One region of the Parageobacillus galactosidasius genome, then DNA from elsewhere that is predicted to be linked to it. Evidence: riboswitches for the same ligand, from Rfam matches in the RefSeq annotation. Region 1 holds a riboswitch; the other holds the start of a gene.
The links. A riboswitch is a leader RNA that binds a small molecule or an ion and turns the genes downstream of it on or off. The one in region 1 is predicted to bind S-adenosylmethionine.
Positions count from the first base shown of each region.

Region 1 (4,804 bases):
TAACATTACGTCGTTGTTATTATGGGATATGACCAAGATGATATTTATTTCACCGGTCCGCTGACTGATGAAATAAAAAAGCATCCAAAGTCGATTTTTTAAGATGTTGGGAGGCAAATAGGAAGACAGGCATCACCCTATCAGCTTGATTAGATAAGCTGGGAATGCCTGTCTTTTTTATATAGGTGAAAAAAATCATACTTTTTTTCAATATAGACTTGATGCCAAATCATAAATACTAGCACCGTCCAAATTTTGCGGCTATGATCCGCTTTATTGGCACAATGCTCTTCTAACAAGCGATATAACACATCTTTATGGAATAAATGATCGGTTTCACTTTCCTTGATGATTGTTTTTGCCCAATCATGCATTTCATTTTTAAGCCAATGGCGAATCGGCACTGGGAAGCCAAGCTTTTTGCGGTGAAGAACATGATCGGGAACAATGCCTTCTGCCGCTTTGCGCAAAATGTATTTCGTCGTATTATTAGCCGTTTTCATTTCCGGCGGAATTTTTGCCGCCACTTCAAAGACGGCCTTGTCTAAAAATGGGACGCGCAATTCCAACGAATGGGCCATCGTCATTTTGTCGGCCTTTAACAAAATATCTCCGCGCAACCATGTGTGAATATCAATATATTGCATCCGATTCATCGGTGGATAATGGGTTGTCTCTTCATAAAACGGACGAGTAATCTTCGTATATTCCAACCCATGTTTGTAAGATTTCAACAAACCTTGCTTTTCTTCTTCACTATACATTTTCGCATTTCCAATGTAACGTTCTTCCATCGGAGTTAATCCGCGTTCGATAAAGCTTTTTCCTTTGACACCTTCTGGAAGCATATGGGCAATGACGCGCAATGCGGATTTTACCGGGTTAGGGATCCGTTCAAACACTTTTAATGACTGTGGTTCGCAATAAATATTGTACCCTCCAAATAACTCATCTGCTCCCTCTCCAGAAAGAACAACCGTTACATGCTTTCTCGCTTCACGGGCGACGAAATAAAGCGGAACAGCTGCTGGATCGGCAAGCGGATCATCCATATGCCACATAATTTTCGGCAATTCTTCCATGTACTCTTCTGGTGAAATGACGTAGCTAATGTTTTCGACACCTAATTTTTCCGCTGTTTCTTCCGCAACAGTAATTTCGCTAAACCCTTCCCATTCAAAACCAACCGAAAAAGTTTTGATGTTCGGATGAAACTGCTTCGCAATCGAAGCAATCAGCGAAGAATCGATTCCGCCCGATAAAAATGAACCAACCGGCACATCACTGCGCATATGTACGCGTACAGATCCAATACCGCTCATTTTCGTAAGAAAGCGGCTGATGACCTGCTTCTAAATCAATGATGCTTAAGCGGCGGAACCCGAAATGGACATATTCATCAAAATAGTATCCATGATCGTCCGGACCACGATGTGTAATCATATCATTCATCTCTTCGAACGTTTTCTGCCATTGTTCGTCTGGCATTTTCGGCTCATCATGAACGCATCCGATAAACCCACACATGTTTTGTTTCACCTGTTCCTTTTATATTTACCCTATTGGTTATACCATACATAATAGGAATATAACATTTCGTTTACTCTTTTGAAACAAATTGTTGCCAATCTTTTCTGTAGATCAGTCGAAGCAGATGCTTTTTCGTTGCGTTTGCCCTTGATTTTGCCAAAAAAAGAGAGCTACATAACGTAACTCCCTTTTCTGTTTGTTATTGCTTTGCTAACGCAAGAGCTTGCTCTTTCAATGTTTCCGCTTTATCAGTGCGCTCCCATGGAAGATCGATGTCCGTGCGTCCGAAATGGCCATAAGCCGCTGTTTGTTTATAAATTGGGCGGCGCAAATCTAACATTTTAATAATGCCAGCAGGACGAAGATCAAAATTGTTGCGCACCACTTCAATTAAAATATCTTCGGATACTTTTCCGGTCCCGAATGTATCAATGGAAATGGAAACTGGTCTTGCAACACCGATCGCATATGCCAACTGCACTTCACATTTATCCGCAAGTCCTGAAGCAACAATGTTTTTCGCTACATAACGCGCTGCATAGGCTGCGGAGCGGTCTACTTTTGTCGGATCTTTACCAGAAAACGCACCGCCGCCATGGCGAGCATAACCGCCATATGTGTCAACGATAATTTTCCGTCCTGTTAAGCCAGCGTCGCCTTGAGGTCCGCCGATGACGAAACGGCCTGTCGGGTTAATAAAATATTTTGTGTTTTCATCGATCAGTTCTGCTGGTACAATCGGCTTAATGACATGTTCTTTAATATCGCGCTCAATTTGTTCTTGTGTAATTTCCGGATGATGTTGCGCTGATACAACGATCGTATCGATACGCACTGGTTTTCCATTTTCATCGTATTCTACTGTTACTTGTGTTTTACCATCTGGACGCAAATATGGCAAAATGGCTTCTTTCCGCACTTCTGACAAACGGCGTGCCAAACGATGCGCTAACGAAATCGGAAGCGGCATTAATTCTTTCGTTTCATTGCAAGCAAATCCAAACATTAACCCTTGGTCTCCAGCACCGATCGCTTCAATTTCCTCGTCAGTCATCTGACCTTCGCGGGCTTCTAACGCCTTATCGACTCCCATTGCGATATCTGGAGACTGTTCGTCAATCGATGTCAATACAGCACAAGTATCGGCATCAAAACCATATTTCGCACGAGTATAGCCAATTTCGCGAACCGTATCGCGGACGATTTTCGGGATATCTACATATGTTGATGTCGTAATTTCTCCACTTACGAGCACAAGCCCTGTTGTAACGCTCGTTTCGCATGCGACGCGAGCATTCGGATCCTTCTCTAAAATGGCATCTAAAATGGCATCGGAAATTTGGTCACAAATTTTGTCAGGATGACCTTCCGTTACAGATTCCGAAGTAAATAAACGTCTTTTTTTTGACATTCGTCAGTTTCCTCCTCTTTTCATAATCGAACGTCTAAATATTGTATTCTTGCAAACTGCAGATGATACGGTACTCATTCCCTTTTATTATAGCTTTTATATATCTTGACACATAGACATATAAAAAAACCTTTCCTGTAATTTTGAGGAAAGGTCATTGCAATCATATTGCTCCTTTCACTCTTATCGCTCAAGGACGTTGCCTTGCCACAGGTTAGCACCATTTCACACATTTCCAGTTGTGACGGTTGCTGGGTTTCATCGGGCCTGTCCCTCCACCGGCTCGGGATAAGAGTATCCGTTCAATGAGTTATCATATCGTAATTAAATAAAGAAAGTCAACAAAATTAGACAATTTTTTTATGAACAAAAATGAGAAAAATAAAAGAAAAGAAATTGTCACAAATAGTATGGACTAATAATAAAAATGTGTTATACTATTTTAAGGAGACCATTTCAATAAAAAGGAAGGTTTTGTACATGGGAGTCGCTAATATGACAAGTAAACTTACCACATTATTACAACAGCCAAATGTGTTTCATAATTTATCGGTAGCACAGCTTGTAGAAAAAGTGTTGCAACGAAATGAAGGTCGGTTGACAGCTACCGGAGCAGTTGCGGTAACGACAGGAAAATATACAGGTCGCTCTCCAAAAGATAAATACATTGTAGAAGAAGCTTCGACGAAATCAAAAATCGATTGGGGGACGACGAACCAGCCGATTTCTGAAGAAGTTTTCGAAAACTTATACAATAAGGTAATTGACTATTTAATGAAAAAAGATGAAATATTTGTTTTTAAAGGATTTGCCGGCGCTGATCCCAAATACCGCTTACCTATCCAAGTCATTAATGAATTTGCGTGGCAAAATTTATTTGCACATCAACTATTTATTCGCCCAACAGCGGAAGAACTGCAAACACACAAAGCGGAATTCACCGTTATTTGCGCACCAAACTTTAAAGCAGATCCTGCCGTTGATGGAACAAGATCGGAAACATTTATCATTATTTCTTTTGAACGGCGGATCGTGTTAATCGGTGGCACAGAATATGCTGGCGAAATGAAAAAATCGATTTTCACTGTGATGAATTATCTGCTCCCAGAACAAGGAATTTTATCGATGCATTGTTCGGCAAACGTCGGTAAAGAAGGGGATGTCGCATTATTCTTTGGTCTATCCGGCACGGGAAAAACGACGCTTTCCGCCGATCCAAACCGCCGTCTTATTGGTGATGACGAACACGGCTGGTCCAACCGCGGCATCTTTAATATCGAAGGCGGTTGCTATGCAAAATGCATCAATTTATCACGGGAAAAAGAACCGCAAATTTTTGATGCGATCGGATTCGGTGCGGTGCTCGAAAACGTTATTATCGATGAGCATACAAGACTGCCTAATTATGATGACGCTACGTTAACGGAAAATACCCGCGCTGCTTACCCTATTCAAGCGATTAGCAATATCGTTGATCCGAGCATCGCTGGTCATCCGTCGACGATTATTTTCTTAACGGCAGACGCATTCGGAGTATTGCCGCCGATTAGCAAGCTAACGCGCGAACAAGCGATGTATCATTTCTTAAGCGGCTATACGAGCAAGCTGGCGGGTACAGAACGCGGCATCACTTCTCCGCAAGCGACATTCTCTACTTGCTTTGGAGCTCCGTTTTTACCGCTTCCAGCTGTGCAATATGCGGAAATGCTCGGTAAAAAAATCGTTGAACATAACGTGCGAGTGTTCCTCGTTAACACAGGATGGACAGGTGGAGAATACGGAGTCGGCAGCCGCATAAAGCTTGCCTATACCCGTGCAATGGTGCAAGCAGCTGTCGAAGGAGAACTCGACAATGTCGAAACA
Region 1 is NZ_NDYL01000002.1:1,370,887-1,375,690, forward strand. It holds partial or broken gene asnB (asparagine synthase (glutamine-hydrolyzing)) at 150-1,527, opposite strand; gene metK (methionine adenosyltransferase) at 1,730-2,941, opposite strand; SAM riboswitch class I at 3,122-3,236, opposite strand; gene pckA (phosphoenolpyruvate carboxykinase (ATP)) at 3,422-4,804, shown strand, end outside.

Region 2 (4,804 bases), on a different contig from region 1:
TAAACCTTCCCACTTCTCCGAGGAATGGTATGATGAGCTAAAAGACATTTATGAAATGGTGATGAGAAAAAATACGTTTAGCCCAAGCGAGATGCAGGCCATCGCCGAGGAGTTAGGAAACTTACGCAAAAAGTAAAAAATGCTGAAGGAAACGTCGTTTTTCAATGATTCATTATGTACAATGCCATACTTACGTATCCATGTAAGGCGGAAACGTCTATCGCTGTCCTTTTCGCTTTGGGCAGCGTTTTTTATTGGTTCTACTCAAATTATCTTTATTTTCGTATAATTATGTCTAAGTTCTAATGTTTTAAGGCGGGAGAGGAGAATAAAAATGATCTCTGGCGGTATTCATTACGTGTTATTTATCATTCTATTATTCTTCATTACCGTAATCGTTTCTTACATATTATTGAAAATACTATTCGCCCACACATTTCCTATTTACATGCTCTCTGCAGCAGCAATCATATGCATCATCAGCCTTGTGGTTTGGTCAATACATTTTCCCCATATGGCGGATTCTTTCACTCGATTTTTGTTCAGCTCCATCGTTGCTGTGCTCAGCGCCTTTTGTTTGGCAGCGTCCGCATTTATCATTAGCCGCTTATTAAAAGAAAATAAACAATGTCATAAATGTCTTTTTTTCGAATACCCTGATGTGATTCTTCTGCTAGACATAAATGGGCTACTTATATCCGGCAACCCTGAAGTAAGAAAAATGCTTGGATACAAACCAAGCGAATATATTGGCAAACATTTTACTCAGTTTATCGCCCCAGACCAAATTGAAAAAGCAAAAAAAAAATTTGAACGAACATTAAAAGGAGAAAGTTGTGAATATGATTTACAAGTAAAGCATAAAAATGAAAAAATTATTGACATGCATTTTAAAACCATTCCAATAATTCATGGAAATCGCTTGAAAGGAATTTATGTGATTGGCCAAAATATGACGGAACTCAATCGCTACCGAAAAGAGCTGGAAAACTTATATCATAAACATACACTCATATTAAATTCTATTGCTGAAGGAGTTTGTGGGATTGATAAATATGGAAATATCGTTTTCTGGAATCCAGCTGCAGAACGAATGACGGGATATAAAGCGGAAGAAGCCATTGGAAAAGCATCGCATGATATCATTCACCATACGAAAAAAGATGGAACTCCTTACTCTATTGATGAATGCCCAATTGATCTCGCCATTCAAGATGGGAAAACATATCATATTAGTGAAGATATTTTTTGGAAAAAAGATGGTACCCATTTCCCCGTTTCCTATACGGTAACGCCTGTTTTGGAAAATGGAGCCGTCGTTGATGCGGTATTGACATTCACCGATATTACCGAACTGAAAAAAACAGAAGAATTCATTCGAACATCGGAAAAGCTCTCAGTTGCCGGCCAGCTAGCGGCTGGGATCGCCCATGAAATTCGCAATCCGCTTACAGCCATAAAAGGATTTATACAACTATTGCAATTCGAACTTGACGAGAAAAAACCTTACCTTCACATTATTGAATCAGAAATTCAGCGCATTGAACTTATTTTAGGCGAACTATTAGTGTTGGCAAAACCACAAGCAACCAAATTTACAAAAAGTGATATTGGCGTTTTGCTTCAACATGTCACCACTTTATTAGAAACACAAGGTATTTTGCATAACATCCAAATTATTACAAAAATTGATCCATCTCTTCCTCTCATTGAATGTGACGAAAACGGATTAAAGCAAGTATTTATTAATTTCTTAAAAAATGCAATGGAAGCGATGAAAAGCGGTGGACATATTTTTATTGAGGCACAAAAAAAGGATGAATATTCCGTTCTTATCCGCTTTATCGACGAAGGCTGCGGAATTCCAAAAGAACAGCTAGAAAAAATAGGAAAACCGTTCTTTACAACAAAAGAAAAAGGTACTGGCCTCGGAATAATGATCAGTAAAAAAATTATCGAAGACCACGGTGGAACGATGTCGATTATGAGTGAAGAGAATAAAGGAACAACCGTCGAAGTAACATTGCCGATCCGCGTTTCTGCATCCTCTGTTTTGCATAATTCCCTATTATCCGGTTGACATGCATGGAAAAGGTCGGACAACAAACCGCCCTTTTCTTTCCTGATTTCTTTATTCCTCTACTGTGTTATATCAGCAAAAAATTAATTCCTATCGAAAAACTAGGATTGACTTTTGTGTGAATTATGTTAAAATTTTAATCAATTACATCAAACTTATCGAGAGTGAGGGAGGGAACTGGCCCGATGAACTCCGGCAACCTGCTTCATGAAAAAGTAAGGTGCTAATTCCAGCAAAATGGGTGCCATTTTGGAAGATAAGGTGAAATATGCGGCCTCTTCGCTCTTTCCAAAATGGAAGAGCGTTTTTTATAAGCGTTCGTTCTCTTTCTATTCCTATATAACCGACTAATCCACTTTATTTTCTTTGATTTTTAAGGAGGGAGAAAGATGCTCACTTATCAAACATGGGAAACCGAAGAAAAACCTTCATTCCCTCACGATAATGAAACAAAAGGGGCGCTTGATGTCCTCACTTGGGCATTCCGCCAATATAAGGACGATATTGTGTACGCCTGTAGCTTCGGCGTTGAAGGAATCGTGTTAATCGATTTGATTTCGCAAGTAAAGCCAGATGCGGAAATCGTATTTCTCGATACCGGGCTCCATTTTCGCGAAACGTACAAAACAATCGAAAAAGTAAAAGAAAAATATCCTTCTCTCCGCATCGTCATGAAAAAACCAAGTTTATCGCTAGAAGAACAAGCGCAACAGTTGGGAGATGAATTATGGAAACACAACCCAAATAAATGTTGTGAACTGCGAAAAGTCATTCCGCTTCGCGAAGCATTAACAGGAATAACCGCTTGGATTTCTGGACTGCGCCGCGAACAATCGCCAACACGAAGCCATGTAGAATATATAAATAAAGATGACAAATTTAAATCCATAAAAATATGCCCTCTTATTCATTGGACATGGAAAGATGTATGGAATTATGTATACAAACGTCGTCTTCCGTACAATGTCCTTCACGATCGCGGCTATCCAAGCATTGGCTGTGAACCTTGTACGTCCCCCGCACTCGATCCAAATGATTTACGTTCCGGCAGATGGGTCGGCCACGGAAAAACAGAATGCGGCCTTCACATCTCATAAGGTTTGGCTTGTCACCTTTGGCATTATTAGCTTGAAAAAACAATAGCCGAAGAAAAACGATCATTATACAAAAACAGCGGTGACGTTTCGCAATAAATCATAGTTTTCCTATATGAAATATTGATTCTAGGAGGTTATGAACAATGAGTTTAAGCATTCCACACGGAGGCACATTAATCGATCGATGGAATCCTAGCTATCCATTGGATACACTGACAAAAGAAATTGAGCTGACAAATGCCGAGTTAAGTGATTTAGAATTGATCGGAACAGGCGCTTACAGCCCGCTTACCGGATTTTTAACAAAAGAGGATTATGACTCTGTCGTTGAAACGATGCGCTTAACCAACGGTACAGTATGGAGCATTCCAATTACCCTTGCTGTAACCGAAGAAAAGGCAAAAGAGCTTTCTGCCGGCGAAACGGCCAAACTCGTTTACAACGGAGAAGTCTATGGAGTCATTGATATTCAAGAAATCTATCAACCTGATAAAACAAAAGAAGCACTTCTCGTTTACAAAACAGAGGAACTCAAACATCCAGGCGTACGGAAACTATTTGAAAAGCCAAATGTATATGTAGGCGGCCCGATTACATTAGTAAAACGCACTGATAAAGGGCGTTTCGCTCCATTCTACTTCGATCCGGCCGAAACACGTAAGCGTTTTGCCGAGCTTGGCTGGAACACGGTGGTCGGCTTTCAAACGCGAAATCCTGTCCATCGCGCCCATGAATACATCCAAAAATGCGCGCTCGAAATTGTCGACGGCCTCTTTTTAAACCCGCTCGTCGGCGAAACAAAAGCGGATGACATCCCTGCGGACATCCGCATGGAAAGCTATCAAGTATTGTTAGAAAACTATTATCCGAAAGACCGCGTGTTTTTAGGAGTATTCCAGGCAGCGATGCGCTACGCCGGGCCACGGGAAGCGATTTTCCATGCGATGGTGCGCAAAAACTTCGGCTGCACCCACTTCATTGTCGGCCGCGACCATGCCGGCGTCGGTGATTACTATGGCACATATGATGCGCAAAAAATCTTCTTGAATTTTACGCCGGAAGAACTTGGCATTACGCCGCTGTTTTTCGAACATAGCTTTTATTGCACGAAATGCGAAGGAATGGCGTCGACGAAAACATGCCCGCATGATCCGAAATACCATGTTGTATTATCCGGCACAAAAGTACGGGAAATGCTGCGCAATGGCCAAGTGCCGCCAAGCACGTTCAGCCGTCCGGAAGTCGCGGCAGTATTGATTAAAGGATTGCAGCAGCGCGAGGCTGTCACCTCATCTACACGTTAAAGGAGGAGAAAGCTTGAGCACGAACATCGTTTGGCACCAAACGTCAATTACAAAAAAAGACCGCCGCAAGCGCAACGGGCATCACAGCGCGATTTTATGGTTTACCGGACTTTCCGGCTCCGGTAAATCCACAATCGCCAATGCCGTGTCGAAAAAGTTATTTGACCTTGGCATTCAAAATTATGTATTAGACGGCGATAACATTCGCCACGGGCTAAATAAAGATCTTGGCTTCTCCGTAGAAGATCGCACCGAAAATATTCGCCGCATCGGTGAAGTTGCCAAGCTGTTTGTTGACAGCGGGCAATTCGTCTTAACGGCAT
Region 2 is NZ_NDYL01000001.1:462,551-467,354, reverse strand. It holds gene B9L23_RS02455 (DUF1128 domain-containing protein) at 1-136, shown strand, start outside; gene B9L23_RS02450 (PAS domain-containing sensor histidine kinase) at 335-2,080, shown strand; SAM riboswitch class I at 2,233-2,343, shown strand; gene B9L23_RS02445 (phosphoadenylyl-sulfate reductase) at 2,470-3,177, shown strand; gene sat (sulfate adenylyltransferase) at 3,321-4,481, shown strand; gene cysC (adenylyl-sulfate kinase) at 4,495-4,804, shown strand, end outside.
Region 2: it holds a riboswitch for S-adenosylmethionine, as region 1 does, so the genes downstream of both, B9L23_RS02445 (phosphoadenylyl-sulfate reductase) here and metK (methionine adenosyltransferase) in region 1, are expected to answer to the same signal.